DNA from 3 places in the Rhizobium sp. YS-1r genome. Region 3 is predicted to be linked to each of the others. Evidence: predicted binding sites of a transcription regulator. Region 3 holds the regulator's gene; each other region holds the start of a gene.

Region 1 (6,863 bases), on a different contig from region 3:
TCCGGCAGGGCGGCTGGCTCGATCTCATGCGCCATCACACACCGGAACCGACAAAGATCTACACGTGGTGGAGTTATCGTGCCAAGGACTGGGAGGCGGCCGACAAGGGCCGCCGGCTCGACCACATCTGGTCATCGCCCGACCTCGGACCGTTCCTCGATCGCATCGAGGTGCTGAAGGAAGCGCGCGGCTGGAACCAGCCTTCCGACCACGTGCCGGTGACGGCGGTGTTCAAGTTCTGAAATTCAAGGTGATGCCCGCCACTTATCCGCCTGCTGGCATCTTCTCCCCGCTTGCGGGTAGAGGGTCGGGGGGAGGGGCACTCGGTTGCAGGCTCAAGCGAACCTGTGTCCCATCGCCGCCGCTGCCTTGGCGAGGCTGGCGATATTGTCGCGAATGCGGCTCTCGATCACCCTGCCGACTTCAGGATATTCTTCCAGAAGACGGTGGAACAGTGTCCGGCTGATTTTCAGCGCTTCGGACTCCGTGATCGCCAGGGCCGTAAACTTCCGCTCCACCATGGTGACGAGCGCGAGTTCTGACAATAGCGTTCCGGGACCGACCGTCGCCTCCACCTTCATCTCGCCGTTGCGGTCCGACATCAGCAGTTCGAAGCGTCCCTTTGCTACGATGAACGCTGATTCCGCCGGTGACTTCTCCCGGAACAGTTCCTGGCCGGGCGCTACCTGCCGTCGCTCCGCACCGAATGCGACAAGGCGAAGCTGGTCGTTGTTCATGTCCTTGAACAGCGGAACCTGGGACAACAGGCGGATATCTTCGGCGAGAGACATGGTCAGGTCCTGCCTGTCAGGGGACGATCTTGTAGCCGCCGTTTTCGGTAACCAGGATTTCGGCGCTGGAGGGGTCGCGCTCGATCTTCTGGCGCAGGCGATAGACATGGGTTTCCAGCGTGTGGGTGGTGACGCCGGAATTGTAGCCCCAGACTTCCTCGAGCAGCACGTCGCGGGTCACGACCTTCTGGCCGGCGCGGTAGAGATAGCGGATGATTGCCGCTTCCTTTTCGGTGAGCCGGATCTTCTTGCCGTCCTCGGTGGTGAGCAGTTTCTGGCTCGGCTTGAAGAGATAAGGGCCGACCGTGAACGTTGCGTCCTCGCTCTGCTCGTACTGCCGAAGCTGAGCGCGGATACGCGCCAACAGGACCGCGAAGCGGAAGGGCTTGGTGACATAGTCGTTGGCGCCGGCTTCGAGCCCGAGGATCGTATCGGAATCGGTATCATGGCCGGTCAGCATGATGATCGGCGCCTTGAAACCGTTCTTGCGCAGGAGTTTTACCGCCTCGCGCCCGTCCATGTCCGGCAGGCCGACATCCATGATCAGGAGATCGATCTGGGCGCTCTTGGCCGTTTGCAGCGCCTTGGCGGCATTCGGCTCCTGAAGGATCGAGAATTCATCGTAAAACGACAGTTGCTCGACCAGGGTCTCGCGCAGATCGTCGTCGTCATCCACCAGGAGTATCGTGCGGGCTGCCATGCTTCCTGCCTTTCGTCTTGTTCGCCTCGGCGTCTGCAATTTCCGCGTGCCGAACGCGATCAGAGTCCTCGATCTAAATCCCTACAGCATCGACCTGAAAATCGAAATCGATTTTCGGAAGGCAAGATGCCTAGAGTCAAATATGTTGGAGCGTCCCTTGTGCGTCCGTAAGGACGCGCGACGCTCTCATGTGCTATGAATTCAAACGAAATCATATTCAAAGCAAAAACTTGTGAGAAAAATACAGCGTTTTCGCGGCCCGGGCCGCAAGCCGAATGTGATCGCCGTCAGGACGGCGCCGCGCGATCGCCGGCGAGCGATCGTATCCTTTGACGGTATCGCATTGCCGGCAGCGATCGGCCGCTCCGGCACAAGCGCCTTCAAGCGGGAAGGAGACGGCGCGACGCCGATTGCCGCGATGCCTCTTCTTTATGGTTTCGTGCGTGGCGAGCGGGTGCGTCTGTCGCCGACGGCCTTGCCAATCAAGCGCATTCGAAAGGACATGCTTTGGTGCGACCTGCCGTATCATCCTTCCTACAATCGCCTCGTCAAGGCGCCCTTCCGGCCGAGCCATGAAGAGATGATGCGTGCCGACGGGCTTTACGATATTTGTCTCGTGCTCGACTGGAACATCACTTCGCGACGCCGCCATCGCGGTTCGGCGATCTTCTTCCACCTGATCAAGCCCGGCTACCAGCCGACCGCCGGCTGCATTGCCGTCAGCTTCCGGGACATGCAGCGGCTCATCCGGTTCATGAGGAAGGGAACGGCCGTGCAGGTGATCGGCTGATTCCGGGGCTCCGTCGCTCACTCAAGGGAACGTGGCGTGACAAAGCGCTCCAGGCGGCCGGACCCCTTGCCGATGCTTTGCCAGTCTGCCGCGTCGAAATCGATCACGGCAAGGCCGGCGGTCGGATATTTCTCCGCCATCGCCTGTCGGGCGTCTGCGTTGCCCGTCCCGACCAGGGTGAGCGCAAGTTGCTCGATGCCGGGATTGTGCCCGATGATCAGAACGCTGCGGCAACCGGGTTCGACTTGCGCCAGGATATCCAGAATCGTCGTTGCAGGTGCGGCATAGAGTCCGGCGAAATTGCGCGCTTCCACGTCCCTGGGCAACTTCTCGCGAACCAGCGCCCACGTCTCCTCTGTCCGCCGCGCCGTGGATATGAGGGCAAGATCAGGGACGAGTCCCTCGCGGGCCATATAGTCGCCCATCAGCGAAGCCGCTTTGCTGCCGCGCGTCGCGAGAGGCCGTTCCTTGTCCGCCACGCCTTCCGGCCATGCCGATTTCGCATGCCGCAGGAAGATCAGCCTGCGGTCCGTTTCATTCGACTGTTTTTGCGGTCGCTTGGACATGGTGGCCATTATGAGGGCAAAGCGGGCGCTTGTCTGCCTTTCAGGCCAGCATCAACAAAAATGCCGCCCGCGGAACGGGCGGCATGCGTCTGACCTCATGCGGCGAATGATTACTTCCACTCGCGGATATCGACGAAGTGGCCGGCGATCGCGGCTGCGGCGGCCATGGCCGGCGAGACGAGATGGGTGCGGCCCTTGTAGCCCTGGCGGCCCTCGAAATTGCGGTTCGAGGTGGAGGCGCAGCGTTCGCCTGGCTTCAGACGGTCGTCGTTCATGGCAAGGCACATGGAGCAGCCCGGCTCACGCCATTCGAAACCGGCTTCCTTGAAGATCTTGTCGAGGCCTTCGGCTTCCGCCTGTTCCTTGACGATGCCCGAGCCCGGGACGATCATGGCATTGACCGTGGAGGCCACCTTCCTGCCTTCGACGACCTTCGCCGCGGCGCGCAGGTCCTCGATGCGGCCGTTGGTGCAGGAGCCGATGAAGACGCGATCGACCGCGATATCGGTGATCTTGGTACCGGGCTTCAGGCCCATGTAGTCGAGCGCACGCCACTTGGAGGTACGCTTCGTCTCGTCCCGGATGTCGTCCGGGTTCGGCACCACGCCTTGAACCGAGACGACGTCTTCGGGGGAGGAGCCCCAGGAGACGATTGGCGGCAGGTTGGCGGCATCGAGAACGACGACCTTGTCGAAATGCGCGCCTTCATCCGTCTTCAGCGTCTTCCAGTAGTCGAGGGCCATGTCCCAGGCCTTTCCCTTCGGGGCGCGGGGCTTGTCCTTGATATAGGCGAAGGTCGTTTCATCCGGCGCGATCAGGCCGGCACGGGCGCCGCCTTCGATCGTCATGTTGCAGACCGTCATGCGGCCTTCCATGGAGAGCGAGCGGATCGCTTCGCCGGCGAATTCGATGACGTGGCCGGTGCCGCCGGCAGTGCCGATCTCGCCGATGATCGCGAGGATGATGTCCTTGGCGGTGACGCCCGGCGGAAGCTGGCCGTCGACGCGCACCAGCATGTTCTTCGCCTTCTTCTGCACCAGCGTCTGGGTGGCGAGCACATGCTCGACTTCGGAGGTGCCGATACCGTGCGCCAACGCGCCGAAAGCACCATGCGTCGAAGTGTGGCTGTCACCGCAGACGATCGTCATGCCGGGCAGGGTGAAACCCTGTTCCGGACCGACGATATGGACGATGCCCTGGCGGACGTCCTTTTCGGAATAATACTCGACGCCGAAATCCTTGGCGTTCTGGGCGAGCGCCTCCACCTGGATACGGCTTTCCTCATTCTTGATGCCCTCGTGGCGGTCGGCGGTGGTCGGTACGTTGTGGTCGACGACGGCGAGGGTCTTTTCAGGCGCGCGGACTTTTCGGCCGGCCATGCGCAGGCCTTCGAAAGCCTGCGGCGACGTCACTTCGTGCACGAGGTGACGGTCGATGTAGAGAAGACAGGTGCCGTTTTCGTCTTCGGAGACGACGTGGTCGTCCCAGATCTTGTCGTAAAGGGTGCGGGGTGCGCTCATGGCTGTGCTATCCGTAAAGCTGAATGGAACGAGGGATGTGGGTGCGGCAGCCGCAGGCTGCCTTCAAGCTGAGAAAGATCAGCTAAGTCGGTCGCAAAGCGCCCCGGAAACGCGCGCGAAGAAGCGTGCCGGCAGGCGTTTGTGGTCCTGCAGCACGATGAACTGGTTCGCGAGGCATCCGAATTTCGATCCCATAGCGGCTTCCATATCAGTTTCCAACGAAATCGGCAACGGGATTGCGTTGCGGACGACCTGTCGCATCGCTGTCATAAAGTTTTCGCCGAAACGTGCTTGATCTGGGCTTCCAAAACAGAGGGATGCTCAATGTCCGAACCCATTCACGAACAGCTCAGCCGCATCAAGGAAGAGATTGCCGACAGCTTCGATGAAGAGCTGGAAATGCAGATGGAGGAAGATCAGCTTGATGAGCTGGTCGTCGAGGGCATGTCAGGCCCCGCCGAGCAGACGCTGGACCGCAGGATCTATTTCCGCGAGCTCTTCCGTCTCCAGCATGAGCTTGTCCGCCTGCAGGATTGGGTCCAGTACAAGAAGCTGAAGATGGTGGTGATCTTCGAGGGCCGCGATTCCGCCGGCAAGGGCGGGGCGATCAAACGCGTCACCCAGCGCCTCAATCCGCGCGTCTGCCGCGTCGTAGCACTCCCGGCCCCGACCGAGCGCGAGCAGAACCAGTGGTATTTCCAGCGCTATGTGCCACACCTGCCGACGGCCGGCGAAATGGTGATGTTCGACCGCTCCTGGTATAACCGCGCCGGCGTCGAGCGGGTCATGGGCTTCTGCACGCCGGACGAGCTGGAGGAATTCTTCCGCTCTGTGCCGGAATTCGAGCGCATGCTTGTCCGCTCCGGCATCATTCTCCTCAAATACTGGTTCTCGATCACCGATGAGGAGCAGGAATTCCGCTTCAAGATGCGCATCCATGATCCGCTGAAGCAGTGGAAGCTCTCCCCGATGGACCTCGAAAGCCGCGTTCACTGGGAGGAATATACCAAGGCCAAGGAGGAGATGATGGAGCGCACCCACATTCCGGAAGCGCCATGGTGGGTCGTGCAGGCCGTCGACAAGAAGAGGGCACGGCTCAACATGATTGCCCACCTTCTTGCGCAGGTTCCTTACGAGACGGCGCCGAAAGAGACGGTCATGCTTCCCGAACGCGTCCGCCATCCGGACTATATCCGCCATCCGGTGCCGCCGGACATGTACGTTCCGGAAGTCTATTGATGTAGATCGCGCCTCGCGGCCGTTGACGCTGCGGAGCGCGGACTTTACCTTGGTCCGATCATGATGATGAACACTCGCCATATCGCTTCGGTCTTCTTCATAGCCGCCTGAGCTGCAGGCCATGAAGAACACGAGCCAAGCCGCGACCCTTCGGGCCGGCGATGGTTCATGACCGAAACACTCCGTCCCGAGCATCGTGCGTGCCGATGAAGCGGAGCATCAGCTGAGAGTTTTTAACATGACCGATCATCATCCTGCCCAGGCGCGGGCGCTGTCTGCTGCCGAGATCACTGCCTTCATCCGTGACGGCTTCGTGCGGATCGACAATGCCTTTCCCAAAGAGATCGCTGCGGAAGCTCGCAACATCATGTGGCGCGACATTCCTTTCGATCGTGACGATCCGAAAACCTGGACGCTGCCCGTCGTCCGGCTACCCGGCTATGGCGGCGGACCGTTCGAGATCGCTGCCAACACAGCGGTTCTCCATCAGGCTTTCGACCAGCTCGTCGGCAAGGGCCGCTGGCTGGCGCGCAAAGGGCTCGGCAGTTTCCCGGTGCGCTTTCCGCATCCGGACAGTGCCGGCGACGACGGATGGCATATCGACCTCAGCTTCCCCAAGCCCCTGTCGAACCCGAGCGAACAGCATGACTTTTCCAACTGGCGGGCGAACTATACCTCGCGCGATCGGGCGCTGCTGATGCTCTTCCTGTTCTCCGATGTCGGGGAGAACGATGCACCGACCCGCATCCGGCCGGGTTCGCACATGGACATGGCGCGGCTGCTCGAACCGGCTGGCGAAGCGGGCATGCCGCCGATGAGGCTGGAGCATGTCGGCACCGGCCGCCCGGAGGTGCTGGCGACCGGGGAGGCCGGTACCGTCTATCTTTGCCACCCCTTGCTCATCCATGCGGCGCAGAAGCATCGCGGCACGGAGCCGCGTTTCATGGCGCAACCGCCGCTCGGTCTTGCGGAGCAATATCGATTGGAGCGCGAGAACGGCGGCTACTCGCCCGTCGAAATCTCGCTGCGTTTGGCGCTCGGAAGAGCTTGAGATGGAACGTGAGGCGGCCTCCGGGCCGCCGCCTGGGCTTTGTTTGACAAACGCTGCTCCGCCCTCGACGTCATCCTCGGCCTCGTGCCGAGGATCTGCTGCACCTCACGGGATAAAATGGTTGCAGATGCTCGGGACGGGCCCGGGCATGACGGAATATAGTTTGCAGTCTTCGCGCCTTCACCGCTCTGTCCGTCTGCGCATCC
Region 2 (6,863 bases), on a different contig from region 3:
CCAGTATCCGGTCGAAGCCGTCTCGATGATGGCGTCGATCGCCCGAGAGGTCGAACAGGACCCGCTTTTCCCCAGCATCATCTACGCGCAGCGCGCCACGCCCGAGGCGACCGGTGCAGACGCCATCTCGCTTGCCGCCCGCCAGATCGCCGAGACGCTCAGGCTTTCGGCCATCGTCACCTATACCTCGTCGGGTACAACGGGGTTGCGTGCCTCGCGCGAGCGCCCGCAGGTGCCGATCATCGCGCTGTCGCCGATCGTCCAGACAGCACGCCGGCTTTCCGTGGTCTGGGGAATGCACTGCGTGGTCACGCATGATGCGATCGATCTTGACGACATGGTGAACCGGGCCTGCCGTATCGTCGTGTCCGAAGGTTTCGGCAATCCGGGTGACCGGATCATCATCTCGGCCGGCGTGCCGCTCGGTACGCCCGGCGCCACCAACATGCTGCGCATCGCCTATATCGGCTCCGACGGCCAGACGGGCATCTGAACGGGTCCGGTCGCTGTTTTCACGCAGATCCTATTCAAGAGAAACTCGCCGGGGCGACCCGGCGGGTTTCTCGTTCGTGCGCATGAAAACGCCGCCCCGAGAGGCGGCGTCGTTGTTGTCTACGATGGTCGGGACGGCCTCAGTCGACCATGCCATGCCCTTGCAGGTAGCCCTTCTTGCGGGCGTCAGGCATGATGATCGCGGCGGTAAAGGCGATCACCATCATGACGGTGACGTACCAGAAGAACCAGCTTTCGTGGCCGATCGACTTGAACCAGAGCGCCACATATTCCGCCGTTCCGCCGAAGAGCGCATTGCCGATGGCGTAGGCAAGGCCGACGCCGAGCGCGCGCACTTCCGCCGGGAACATTTCGGCCTTCACCAGCCCGCTGATCGAGGTGTAGATGCTGACGATGGCGAGCGCCGTGGTGATAAGCACGAAAGCCAGCGTGCTGCTCGTCACCTGGCCGATCGCCGTCAGCAGCGGCACGGTGGTGACGATCGACAGCGCGCCCCAGAGAAGCATGGAATTTCGCCGCCCGATCCGGTCGGAAAGAGTGCCGAAGACAGGCTGCAGCAGCATGTAGACGAAAAGCACGGCCGTCATGGTGGTGCTGGCGGTTTCCTTGCTCATACCCGCCGTATTGACGAGGTATTTCTGCATGTAGGTGGTGAAGGTGTAGAAGATCAGCGATCCGCCCGCCGTATAGCCGACGACGGTGAAGAACGCCTTCCTGTGATGCCTGAAGATGCCTGCAAGAGTGCCTGCCTCTTTCTTGCCGCGCGTCGCCTCGGTCGAGGTCTCGTGCAGCGAGCGGCGCAGGAAGAGTGCGACGATGGCAGCGACGCCGCCGATCGCGAAAGGAATGCGCCAGCCCCAGGCCTTCAGTTCGGCCTCGTTCAGGAATTGCTGCAGGATGACGAGGACAAGGACGGCGAGAAGCTGGCCGCCGATCAGCGTCACATACTGGAACGAACCGAAGAAGCCGCGCCGTCCGGCAAGCGCCACCTCGCTCATATAGGTCGCCGTCGTGCCGTATTCGCCGCCGACGGAAAGCCCCTGCAGCAGACGCACCAGGAGGAGCAGGATGGGCGCGAGAATGCCGATCGTCTGGTAGGTCGGCAGTACCGCGATGATGAAGGAGCCGAGGCACATCATCGTCACCGAAATCAGCATTGATGTGCGCCGTCCGAGCTTGTCGGCGATGCGGCCGAAGAGCCAGCCGCCGATCGGGCGCATCAGGAAGCCGGCAGCGAAGACAGCGGCGGCATTCAGGAGTTGGGTCGTACTGTCGCCGGCGGGAAAGAACTCCGAGGCGAAATAGAGCGCGCAAAAGGAATAGACATAGAAATCGTACCATTCCACCAGATTGCCCGAGGCGCTGCCAACGATGGCAAAGATGCGCCGGCGCGTGTCATGCGCGTCATCGATGGGCGCCATCTGGTTCATGTCTTTTTTCCACATACAGTCCCTCCGTTGGGTTACCGATAAACAATGACTTTCCCGCAAACGCCGTCCCGGCGTTGTCAAGGAGACGCCGCCGCAGCAGCTGCTGGTTTTGTGAAATCGGGACCTGTGAAACCTCCGGCCCCTGCAGAGATATTACTGCGCCAATGGGTGAGATCGGCAAGATGCGTTGAAATAATGCGACGGCTACGTAAACGTCAAACGACTTGTGCGGTAATTGTGCGTTGTTCACATATCGCACGGAATTGAAATGCCGGCGGTGATGCGAGATCACGCCTTCGCTTTCTCCGAGGCGGGGGATCCGGCGCTCGGACCCGGCCGGGACATGCCGTTATGGATGGTTTACGTCCGGTTGCCGGCGATCTTTTCGGAGAGTTTCGTTACCGCTTCCTGCGCCTCCCGATCGGCGGGGTAGATGGCGAGGTAATCTTCCCAGGCCTTCAGGGCGAGTTGATCCTTGCCTGCTTCCATCAGGATGCCCGCCATGCCGGCGATCGCGCCGAAATGGCGTGGCTCGTGCTTCAGCACCTCGGCGATGTCGGCCATGGATTTGCGCGTGTTGCCCATGGTGTAGTGCAGTGTCGCACGGCGGTTCCAGCCCTCGGGATAGGCAGGATCGAGGAGGGTCAATTGGTCGAGGAAATCGAGTGCGGCGGCATTGCGCTTCTCCTTGATAGCGGTCGCGGCCCACTGCATCAGGAGATTGACCGTGGCGCTCCCCGAATCGTTCATGTCGGTCATGATCTGGGTGGCGATGCCGCGCGCCTTATCCGGATCGCGTTCGCGCTTCAGCGCCTCGAACAGCGGATCGAGCGGATTGGCCGGTTGCGAAGCCGATGTGGGAACGGCTGGATCTGCCTGCTGCGGGGTGACGGCAGGCGGGGCAGGCGTTGCCGTCTGGGCGAGAGTCGAGGAGGCGGCGAAGGTCGCGGCCAGAATCAGAGAGCTGAAACGAAAATAGCGCATGCGGATAAGGTAATCCGCATGCGCTCAAGGTCAAACCCGATTTGTCGCGCTATCGACAATTTGATCGGTCCGCGGGATGTCCGGGACCGGAACCGTATCAGCCCTGACGAGCCTTGAAGCGCGGGTTCTGCTTGTTGATGATGTAAATACGGCCCTTGCGGCGAACCAGGCGGTTATCGCGGTGACGGGCCTTCAGCGCCTTGAGCGAATTCTTGATCTTCATTGTTCTGGTCCAGCAGTCTGTGGGCTCGAAAGCCGCTTGTCCTTATCAATCAAAAGCGCGCCGCCTTTATCTTGGAGGGGGCACGCTCTCAAGTTGGGCGTGCAGATAACCCGAGCCCGGGCTCATGTCAACCTTGCGGCAGTGTTTTAAGCTCGGTCACATGGCCCATTTTTCGGCCGGGACGGGATTCCGTCTTGCCATAAAGATGAACGAGCACATTCTTCTTCGCCAGCCAGGCGGGAACGTCGAGAATGTCGTCGCCGATCAGGTTGGTCATCACGCAGTCCGAATGGCGTGCAGGATCGCCGAGGGGCAGTCCGGCAACGGCACGGACATGCTGCTCGAACTGCGAAACGACGCAGGCGGCTTCCGTCCAGTGGCCGGAATTGTGGACACGCGGGGCGATCTCGTTGGCGATCAAGGTCCCATCCGCCATCACGAAGAACTCGATGCCGATGACGCCGACATAGTCGAGCGCGGCAAGCAGCTTCTCCGCCGATTCGCGGGCGACCTGCGCCGTCGCATCGGAGATGCGTGCGGGGAGGGTGGAGGTATGCAGGATGCCGCGTCGGTGGACGTTTTCGGCCGGATCGTAGCAGGCGGTGGCGCCATCCTTGCCGCGGGCGGCGATGATCGACACCTCGCGCTCGAACGGCACGAAGCTTTCGAGAATGAGCGGCACGCCGCCCAGGTCGTCATATGCGCCGGCCGGGCTATCCGCAGCCGAGCGGAAGACGCGCTGGCCCTTGCCGTCGTAGCCGAGCCGGCGGGTCTTCAAGACGCCCTTGCCGCCGAAATCCGCGAGCGCCTTTTCGAGGTCGGCCTGGCTGTCGACGGCGTGGAAGCTTGCAGTCTCGATGCCACAGGAATTGAGGAAGCTCTTTTCGGTGAGGCGGTCCTGCGCGACCTCCAGCGCCGTGGCCGGCGGATGGACAGGCACCGCAAGCTGCAGCGTTTCGGCCGCCAGAACAGGAACGTTCTCGAATTCATAGGTGACGACGTCGCAGCGGCTGGCGAGCTCGGCGAGCGCTGCCGGATCATCGTAAGCTGCAGTGATCTGGGCACTCGCCACCTGCGCCGCCGGACAGTCGGCCTGCGGCTCCAGGATGATCGTGCGGAAGTTGAGCCGCGCTGCGGCAATGGCCAGCATGCGGCCGAGCTGTCCGCCGCCGATGATGCCGATCGTGTGGACCGTCATGAAACCTCGTCTATCGGGTAATCTGCAACGGCGGCCGTCTGGCGGGCGCGCCATTCGTCGAGACGGTCGGCGATCTCGTCGTCATTGAGTGCCAGGACCGCTGCAGCAAGCAGTGCGGCATTGATCGCTCCGGCCTTGCCGATCGCCAGCGTTCCGACCGGGATGCCTGCGGGCATCTGCACGATCGACAGCAGGCTGTCCTGACCCGACAGCGCCTTGGACTGCACCGGCACGCCGAAGACCGGCAGCGGCGTCATGGCGGCGGTCATGCCGGGGAGATGGGCTGCACCGCCGGCGCCGGCGATGATGACCTGAAAACCTTCGGCGCGGGCGGTCTTGGCAAACTCCATCATCCGTTCGGGTGTCCGATGCGCGGAAATGATCCGGGCCTCATAACCGATGTCGAGCGCCTCCAGCGTATCGGCGGCGTTCTTCATGGTCTCCCAGTCGGACTGGCTTCCCATGATGATGGCGACGGGTGGTCTTTCTGCCAGCATGATGCCTCCCTCAAGCAATGATGTCGGGGATGATCTGGTCTTCAAGCTGGCTCATCTTGTCCTTGATCGCCAGCTTCTTCTTCTTCATGCGCTGAATTCGGAGCGCGTCACAGCCGACCTCGATCATGGCGTTGATGGCAGCGTCGTAATCTTCGTGCTCCTGACGGAGTTTCGCGAGCGCCAGCCGGATATCCGCCTGTTCCTGATCAGCCATTTTCGGTCCCCATTTTCATATCCGGCATTTTGTGGTCGCCAGCAATGTCCGCAAGCCTCTACCACCAAACCGCGTTAACTGGAAGTTAGCCGCCGTCACGAATTTGCCTTGTTCAAACCACGATTTCTCCTTCGACAAATGGGGTCGATCGTGTCACACTTCCGTCGTAAACCTGAAGCCTCGGCCAAGGGTGAAGCCGGGGCAGGTGACCAAGGAAGGAACATGCCACATGACCGTCCAGGCTCATATCGCATCGCTTGAAAAGAAGCACGGCGCTCTGGAGGAGGAGCTCCAAACCATTCTGGCGTCCCCCTCTTCCGATGATCGTCAAATTGCTGACATCAAGCGGCGCAAGCTGCGCATTAAAGACGAAATGCAACGGCTCAAAGCCTCTACGCGTCACTAATCTTTCAATGGGAGAACTGGCCGCTGCCTCGCGTTAGGATCAAATAAGAGGCATCTCAGGAAGCGGCAAAACAATCCAGACAGTATGAAAATGAAGTTCTGGTCGTGGCCGACGACCCTAAAACAGGTGACTTGCAAATCTTAGGTCACGACCAGAACTGATCCAGCCACAGATTGAGCCTGTCGAAACCCTTGCTGTTGACGGCATAGATGCGCCGCGTGCCTTCTGCCGTGACGCTGACAAGATTGCTGTCGAGCAGGGCTTTCAGATGCTGCGACACTGCAGGCCGGCTGATCGGCAGGCCCTGTGCCAGTTCGTTGACCGTTTTCGGCGAACGCCGCAATTCCTCCAGCAGATACCGCCGGTTCGGGTCAGCTATGGCTGCAAAAGGGTCAACTGTTGTTGTCATATGTCAAACTTACGGTAAACGCATGGTAACGGCAAGATTTATTGTGCGTTGCAGCAATAAATGACACTATATGCTGCGTTGCTTATTTAGTGATGTTGTGCTCGCGCTTACAGCGGCAGGCCGTCCCAGAGCAGTTTCAATCCGGCGAGAAAGGCCAGGCCATAGGTCATGGGATAGAAGATCTCGGCCTTCAGATGCTTGACGACCGCCGCACCTGCTATGGTCGCCAGCAGCGCTATGGGCAGAAGCGTCGCGGAGATCGTCAGGTTTTCCCTGTCCAGTGCCCCGAGGAAGAAATAGGGAATGACCTTCACGGCATTGACGATCGCGAAGAAACGGATGCTGGCGCCGGTGTAGGATTTCGGGTCCAGCCCCATCGGCAGGACATAGATCTGGAAAGGCGGGCCGCCGGCATGGGCGACGAAACTCGCATAACCGGAAAGCGCTCCCCAGAAGGTGGCGGCAACCGGACGGTGCGGCAGCGGCGCTGCGGGCCTGTTCGAGTGCGGGCCGTAGACCTGCCAGAAATAACGGACCGTGAAGAGGATGGTCGCCACGGCGATGACAAGACGAAGCGCGTCGTCCGATACATATGTGGAAGTCGCCCAGCCGAGCGCAATACCGATGATGCCGCCCGGCAGGATCATCAGGAGTGTCCGGGAATCGTTGTAATTCCGCCAGGACCACAAGGCCACGATGTCCATGAGGATCAGGATCGGCAGGAAGATCGCCGCCGCCTTGACCGGGTCCACCGCCATGGACATGAGCGGTACGCCCATGAGGCCGATCGCGCCGCCGATCCCCCCTTTCGAGAGACCGACGAGCATGACTGCAGGAATGGCGGCTGCGAAAAAGGCGAGGGTCAGCGTATCAGGCATTCGTTCCGAGGCGGGGCGGTTGATCCTTCAATCGGTCCGGTCTATCGAATTTACGGACAGAAAACGAGTGCGGATTTGCGATTGGCGCCATCCGCCGAATGGAAAAAAAAC
Region 3 (6,863 bases):
GTGCTGGCGTTGCTCGAAGTCCAGAAGACCGCGCCGACCACGGCCATATCATGGGCGCTGCGCCGCAATGGAATCGACCGTCTTCTCGGCGGCGGATTGAACGATCAGCTTCCGGCTCGCGGCGATCTCGGGCTGGCGGCGAAGGAGGCGATCGACAGCGGCCGCGTGAAGCTGCTGGCCCCCTTCGCAGTCCAGTCCGTCCGCGAGAATGGCGGCCGCCTCGACGTGGAGGCTTTGCACGACGGCCGGCATGAGCGGCTTGCCGTCGACCGCATCGTGGTGGCCACGGGCTTCCGTCCCGATCTCGACATCCTGAAGGAACTCCGGCTCGATCTCGATCCGGCCGTGGAAGCCCCCCACCGTCTCGCACCCATGATCGATCCGAACCTGCATTCCTGCGGAACGGTGCCGCCGCATGGCGTGGTCGAGTTGACACAGCCGGAACCCGGCTTCTTCATCGTCGGTTCGAAATCCTATGGACGCGCGCCGACATTTCTCATGGCAACGGGGTACGAGCAGGTCCGCTCGGTCGTGGCGGAACTCGCAGGCGACAGCAACGCCGCCCGCGAGGTGCATCTCGTTCTCCCGGAAACCGGTGTCTGCAGCGTAACCAATCCAGTGCTCGCAGAGGCAGCGTCCGGTGGCTGCTGCGGTGGTCCTGCTCTTTCTGAAGTCGACGCGTGCTGCATCGCCGACATGAAGGCCAAGACTGATGGCAAAGCTGGTTGTGGCTGTGGTACATCCACTGCGGTGGAACGGAACGATGTGGAACCTGCAGAATGACCGAGCGGAAAGCTCCCGCGCGCCTGATCTGGGCGCTCGGCGCAACACAGATCATCGGCTACGGTACCCTTTATTATTCCTTCAGCATCCTCGCGCCGGACATGGCACGAGACTTCTCCATCCAACAAGACAGGCTTTTCGGGCTGCTATCGGTGGCGCTGCTGGTTGGCGGACTGTTCGCACCGAGAGCGGGAAACTGGGCGGACCGGTTCGGAGCCGGCCGGCTCATGGTCCCCGGTTCGCTTGCTGCCGCCATCTCGCTTGGCTGCGCGGCCGCATCGCCGAATGCGACGACGTTCGGTATTTCACTCGTCGCAATGGAGATCGCCTCCAGCTTCGTTCTCTACAGCACGGCATTTGCAGCGATCGTGCAGGTTGGAGGCAGCAAGCCACAGCGCAGCATAACCCATCTGACGCTGATCGCGGGATTCGCATCAACGCTCTTCTGGCCGCTCACGGCAACACTGCATGACTATCTCGGCTGGCGTGAGATCTACCTCGTCTTCGCGATCCTGAATATCGCCGTGTGCCTTCCGATCCATTGGTGGGTCGGGAGACTGCCCCGCGACGTGCCCGAACCACGGGCATCAGTAAATCAATCCGGAGCGATGGCCGTTCAGCCTGAAGCCGGCCCCGCGTTCAGTGGCGTCTTTATTCTGATGCTTGCGGGCTTTGCCCTGGAAGGATTCGTGCTGGCCTCCGTGCTGGTCCACATGGTTCCGCTGCTGACAGCACTTGGGCTTGGCACGGCAGGCCTCATGGTCTCCACCCTCTTCGGTCCCTCGCAGGTCGCCAGCCGCCTCCTGAACATGATCTTCGGAGGGCGCTTGTCACAGACGGTGCTCGCCGTGATCTCCGCGGGATTGCTCGCCGTCGCCCTTATCGTCCTGATGGCGACAAGTCCGTGGCTCCCCGGTCTCATCGCATTCGCGATCCTGTTCGGTCTGGGATCGGGGCTCGCAAGCATCGTCGGGGGAACGCTTCCACTGGAGCTTTTCGGAAGGCACGGTTATGGCGCACGGCTCGGCTGGGTGACCGCCGCACGCCAGTTTTCCTCAGCACTTGCCCCCTTTGCGTTCGCTGTCATGCTGGGAACTTGGGGGGTCGGCCAGGCAGTATCGATCAGCATTCTGGGAGGCGCGGCGGCCGTCGGCCTGTTCGGAGCGATCGCCTTCGCCCGCTACAGAGCAACAAGACCAGCAGCTGGACCTTTCGGTGGTTCGCAGGCCTGACAAGACACGACAAACAGGAGATGCAGGCCCCTCGGCGAAGCCCTAAAGAAAAGCAGCATAGGCCTTCCAACGATCGCGAGAAAATTCAGACGTCGCCGAGGGCGTAGCCCGCTCCGCGGACGGTCCGGATCACCTGGTCAGCCTTGCCCAGGCTGATGCCCTTCCGGAGGCGACCGATGTGCACGTCGACGGCGCGCTCGTCCACGGTTGCACCATCACCCCAGAGCGACCTTTTCAGCTCCGTCCGCGAATAGACCCGTCCCGGATACCGCATCAGGAACTCGAGAAGCCGGAACTCGGTGGGGCCGAGCCTGACTTCCTTCTTCTGCCTGTGGACCCTGTGTGCTTCGCGGTCGAGGGTCAGGTCTCCGACCCTGATCATATGGCTCAGAAGATTCGGATGCATGCGGCGAAGAAGGTTCTTCACCCTTATGGCAAGCTCGACGGAGGGGAATGGCTCTACGAGGCAGTCATCCGCGCCGGCAGCGAGACCCGTCAGCCTGTCGCTCTCGCTTTCCGCCGGAACAAGCAGGACCACGGGCACCCGCATCGTTGCTGGTTCGGTACGAAGTCTTCGGCAGATCTCGATGCCATTCAGCCCCGGAAGGGACGAACTCAGCACCAGTACATCGGGAAGGCTCGAAACCAACCGCTCCATCAGCTCGGAGCCCGCCGAAAGCAGCGTCACGTCGAAACCTTCATCGACAAGGGAGAACCGCAGCACTTCGCGCAGCGTTTCATCGCCATCGATCACCACGACAACTCGCGCTCCCATCGCGGTGCTCTCCCTAGTGTCCTTCCATCGAGTATCCGGCGCCGCGGACGGTGCGGATGACATCCTGCATGTTGGAGAAGTTGAGCGCCTTCCTGAGGCGTCCGACATGCACGTCGACGGTGCGCTCGTCCACATAGATGTCGTGGCCCCACACCCCGTCGAGAAGCTGCGAGCGCGAGAAGACCCGGCCGGGCGCGGCCATCAGGAATTCCAGAAGCCGGAACTCCGTCGGGCCGAGCCGCACTTCGCGGCTCTTGCGATGCACCCTGTGCGTCTCCCGGTCCAGCTCGATGTCGCCGCAGCGCAGGACGCTCGACAGCACTTCCGGACGCGCGCGCCGCAGCATCGCCTTCACTCGCGCCATCAGTTCCGGCGTCGAGAACGGCTTTACGACATAGTCATCGGCGCCGGTCGCAAGCCCGCGGACCCGTTCGCTCTCCTCGCCGCGCGCCGTCAGCATGATGATCGGCAGTCGCTCCGTCTCCGGCCGCATCCTCAGCCGCCGGCAGAGTTCGATGCCGGAAACACCGGGCAACATCCAGTCGAGGATCAGAAGATCCGGCGTGCGTTCCTGAAGCCTGATCTCGGCTTCATCCCCGCGCAGAATCGTCTCCACCTCATAACCTTCCGCTTCAAGGTTGTAGCGAAGAAGCACGCTCAGCGCCTCCTCATCCTCCACGACCGCGATCTTCGGCTGCATTCCGTCTTAGCTCCGTCACCATTCCATCGTCATTCGGCGCCATTATTCCGTGATCGCGCCGAGCGTGTTCGACGTATCGTCCTTCGGACGCTCGCCTTCCGGCTGGGCGCCGGTCGTCATGTAGTAGATCGTCTCGGCGATGTTGGTGGCGTGGTCGCCGATACGCTCGATGTTCTTGGCACAGAACAGAAGATGCGTGCAGGTGGTGATGTTGCGCGGATCTTCCATCATGTAGGTCAAAAGCTCGCGGAACAGCGACGTGTACATCGCGTCGATTTCCTCGTCGCGGATGCGGATCGCCTCCGCCTTCTCGGCCGAACGGCTCGAATAGACGTCCAGCACTTCCTTCAGCTGCGTCAGCGCCAGGTCCGACAGGTGCTCGATGCCGCGCGCGAGCTTGCGCGGCACACCGGTGCCCTGCACCGCGATCACCCGCTTGGCAGTGTTCTTGCCGAGGTCGCCGACCCGCTCCAGATCGGAGGCGATGCGCAGCGATCCGACGATGTCGCGCAGGTCGCCCGCAACCGGCTGGCGGCGGGCGATCGTCACGATCGCCTTGTCGCCGATATCGCGCTCGGCATGGTCGAGGATCACATCGTCGGAGATCACCTTCTGGGCAAGGGCGGCATCGGAATTGACCAGTGCCCGCACTGCATCCGCGCACATCTGCTCCGCAAGCCCGCCCATCTCCGAAATCCGGCGGCTCAGATATTTCAGTTCGTCGTCATAGGCAGACAGGATATGTGTCGAAGACATGGTCTTATCCTCAGATTGTCAGAAAGGGCCCGCAACCGGCGATCAGCCGAAGCGGCCCATGATGTAGTCCTGCGTACGCTGGTCATCCGGATTGGTGAACATCTTGTCGGTATCGTTCTCCTCAACCAGGTTTCCGAGATGGAACATGGCAGTGCGTTGCGATACGCGGGCCGCCTGCTGCATCGAGTGCGTCACGATGACGATCGTGAAGTTTTCGCGCAGTTCGTGGATCAGCTCCTCGACCTTGGCGGTGGCGATCGGATCGAGCGCCGAACAGGGTTCGTCCATCAGGATCACTTCCGGGCTGACGGCAACGGCGCGCGCAATGCACAGGCGCTGCTGCTGACCGCCGGAAAGGCCCGTACCTGGGCTGTCGAGACGATCCTTCACCTCGCCCCACAGTCCTGCCTTCTGCAGGGCCGAAGACACGATATCGTCCAGCTCCGACTTCTTTCGCGCCAGACCATGAATGCGCGGGCCATAGGCGACGTTCTCGTAGATCGACTTCGGGAAAGGGTTCGGCTTCTGGAACACCATGCCGACCTTGGCGCGCAGCTGAACCGGGTCCACCTTGGGATCGTAAATGTTCTCCGAGTCGATCGATATGTTGCCCTCGACACGGCAGTTGGCGATCGTGTCATTCATCCGGTTGATGCAACGCAGGAACGTCGACTTGCCGCAGCCCGACGGACCGATGAAGGCTGTAACGGACCGAGGGCGGATATCGATATTGACATCCTTGATGGCGTGCTTTTCGCCGTAATAAACCTGCACGTTACGGGCGGAAATCTTCGGTTCATTCATGAGTGGAGCTTTCGTCGGCGTCGTCGTCATCGTCGTTGAGATATTATTCATCATTACACACCCCTTTACCAACGGCGCTCGAAGCGGCGGCGAAGAATGATTGCGACCAGGTTCATTAGGATCAGGAATACCAGAAGCACGATGATGGCACCGGACGCACGTTCGACGAATGCCGGGTCGCCGCGCTGCGTCCAGTTATAGACCTGGACCGGAAGCGCCGACGCCGGATCGAAGAAGCCATCCGGCGGACCGGCGGGATATTCGCGCACGAAGGCGACCATGCCGATCAGCAGCAGAGGCGCAGTCTCCCCGAGAGCTCGGGCCAGCCCGATGATCGTCCCCGTCAGGATACCGGGCATCGCCAAGGGCAGAACATGATGGAAGATGGACTGCATCTTCGATGCGCCAACACCGAGCGCTGCGTCGCGGATAGACGGTGGAACGGCCTTGAGGGCGGCGCGAGTGGCGATGATGATCGTCGGCAACGTCATCAGGGTCAGAACAAGCCCCCCCACAACCGGCGCCGATTGCGGCAGACCGAAGAAATTGATCAGTACGGCAAGGCCCAGAATACCGAAGACGATCGAGGGAACCGCGGCAAGGTTCGAGATGTTCACCTCGATCAGATCGGTGAAGCGGTTCTGCGGCGCAAATTCCTCAAGATAGATTGATGCAGCCACGCCGATCGGCAGCGACAGGACGAACACGATCAGCATCATATAGACGGAGCCAATGACCGCAATCCCCAGGCCCGCCGCTTCAGGCCGGGTATCGGAGGCGTCCGGCGCCGTGAAGAAGCTCCAGTTGAAACGGGTCGTCAGAATGCCCGCCTCCTTGAGCTTGTCCGCCAGCATCAGTTGGTCGGGGGACGTATTGCGGTCGAGCTTCGCGCTCTCCATCGTCACGCGCCCCTTGTAATATCCGTCGATACGGCCCGCGGCCAGAAGATCAAAGGAATGGGTCTGGCCAATCACCGACGGATCGGCCATCACAAACCTGCGGAGATCGGCGGGAGCCTCCTTGGAGATCAGCTCGGCGGCGGCCTTTGCGTTCATGCCGTCGATGGTGATGCCCTTCTGCGCCATCGCGTCGCGGAGCGCCTTCTCGATGATGGGCGCATATCCGAAGGTCGAGACCTTCGCGATGTTCTCCGGCTTGCGATCGCCGGCCTTGTCGAGAACGGCAGCGTCGAGATTGACGTTGAGGGTGATGTAGGTCTGCTGGAACGACGACAGGCCGTTCGACAGGATGGACAGCAGGAGGCCGATCAGTGCGACGATACCGATCGCCACGGCGATCTTGCCCATCAGGCGAAACCGGGCCTCCGCATTGTTGCGACGACGGGTTCGTTCATCGAGGGCAAGAAGGGACTTTCCCTTTGCCGGAACGGCTGGGTTGCCGAATACGGTCACGTCGGTCATTCGTACTGCTCCCGGTATTTGCGCACGATGTAAAGGGCCAGCACGTTCAGCCCAAGCGTTATGACGAAGAGGGTCAGGCCAAGCGCGAATGCAACCAGCGTTTCGGGGCTTCCGAACTCCGTATCGCCCGTCAGCTGACTGACGATCTTGACGGTGACCGTTGTCATCGCCTCGAAAGGATTGAGGTCAAGCTTCGCCGCAGCGCCCGCGCCAAGGACCACGATCATGGTTTCCCCGATCGCGCGACTTGCCGCCAGCAGGATTGCACCCACGATACCGGGCAAGGCGGCCGGCAGAACGACCTGTCTGATAGTCTCCGACTGTGTGGCCCCCAGTCCGTAGGAACCGTCGCGAAGGGCCTGGGGCACGGCATTGATAATGTCGTCGGAGAG

What was found. Region 3 encodes PhoB, which activates phosphate uptake and scavenging genes when phosphate is short. Its sites were predicted from a motif close to TGTCATNNANCTGTCAT; they were not measured.
Region 1: ppk2 (polyphosphate kinase 2) is a predicted target of PhoB. The motif match lies at 4,632-4,648, and genes of this name have one in related genera.
Region 2: JL39_RS31210 (DUF465 domain-containing protein) is a predicted target of PhoB. The motif match lies at 5,211-5,227, and genes of this name have one in related genera.

What each region holds. Positions count from the first base shown of each region.
Region 1 covers NZ_JPYQ01000055.1:232,772-239,634, forward strand. The annotation lists gene JL39_RS23865 (exodeoxyribonuclease III) at 1-242, shown strand, start outside; gene JL39_RS23870 (cyclic nucleotide-binding domain-containing protein) at 336-791, opposite strand; gene JL39_RS23875 (response regulator transcription factor) at 808-1,491, opposite strand; gene JL39_RS23880 (L,D-transpeptidase family protein) at 1,733-2,281, shown strand; gene JL39_RS23885 (histidine phosphatase family protein) at 2,299-2,847, opposite strand; gene leuC (3-isopropylmalate dehydratase large subunit) at 2,958-4,367, opposite strand; gene JL39_RS32840 (hypothetical protein) at 4,446-4,574, opposite strand; gene ppk2 (polyphosphate kinase 2) at 4,692-5,606, shown strand; gene JL39_RS23905 (phytanoyl-CoA dioxygenase family protein) at 5,845-6,657, shown strand; gene JL39_RS23910 (amino acid ABC transporter permease) at 6,838-6,863, opposite strand, start outside.
Region 2 covers NZ_JPYQ01000047.1:156,528-163,390, forward strand. The annotation lists gene pyk (pyruvate kinase) at 1-493, shown strand, start outside; gene JL39_RS22265 (MFS family transporter) at 633-1,943, opposite strand; gene JL39_RS22270 (hypothetical protein) at 2,304-2,927, opposite strand; gene ykgO (type B 50S ribosomal protein L36) at 3,025-3,150, opposite strand; gene JL39_RS22280 (5-(carboxyamino)imidazole ribonucleotide synthase) at 3,278-4,348, opposite strand; gene purE (5-(carboxyamino)imidazole ribonucleotide mutase) at 4,345-4,842, opposite strand; gene JL39_RS22290 (DUF465 domain-containing protein) at 4,856-5,059, opposite strand; gene JL39_RS31210 (DUF465 domain-containing protein) at 5,289-5,465, shown strand; gene JL39_RS22300 (metalloregulator ArsR/SmtB family transcription factor) at 5,611-5,874, opposite strand; gene JL39_RS22305 (sulfite exporter TauE/SafE family protein) at 5,982-6,752, opposite strand.
Region 3 covers NZ_JPYQ01000012.1:33,172-40,034, forward strand. The annotation lists gene JL39_RS11305 (FAD-dependent oxidoreductase) at 1-783, shown strand, start outside; gene arsK (arsenite efflux MFS transporter ArsK) at 780-2,015, shown strand; gene JL39_RS11315 (winged helix-turn-helix domain-containing protein) at 2,101-2,790, opposite strand; gene phoB (phosphate regulon transcriptional regulator PhoB) at 2,804-3,490, opposite strand; gene phoU (phosphate signaling complex protein PhoU) at 3,533-4,246, opposite strand; gene pstB (phosphate ABC transporter ATP-binding protein PstB) at 4,289-5,080, opposite strand; gene pstA (phosphate ABC transporter permease PstA) at 5,116-6,471, opposite strand; gene pstC (phosphate ABC transporter permease subunit PstC) at 6,468-6,863, opposite strand, start outside.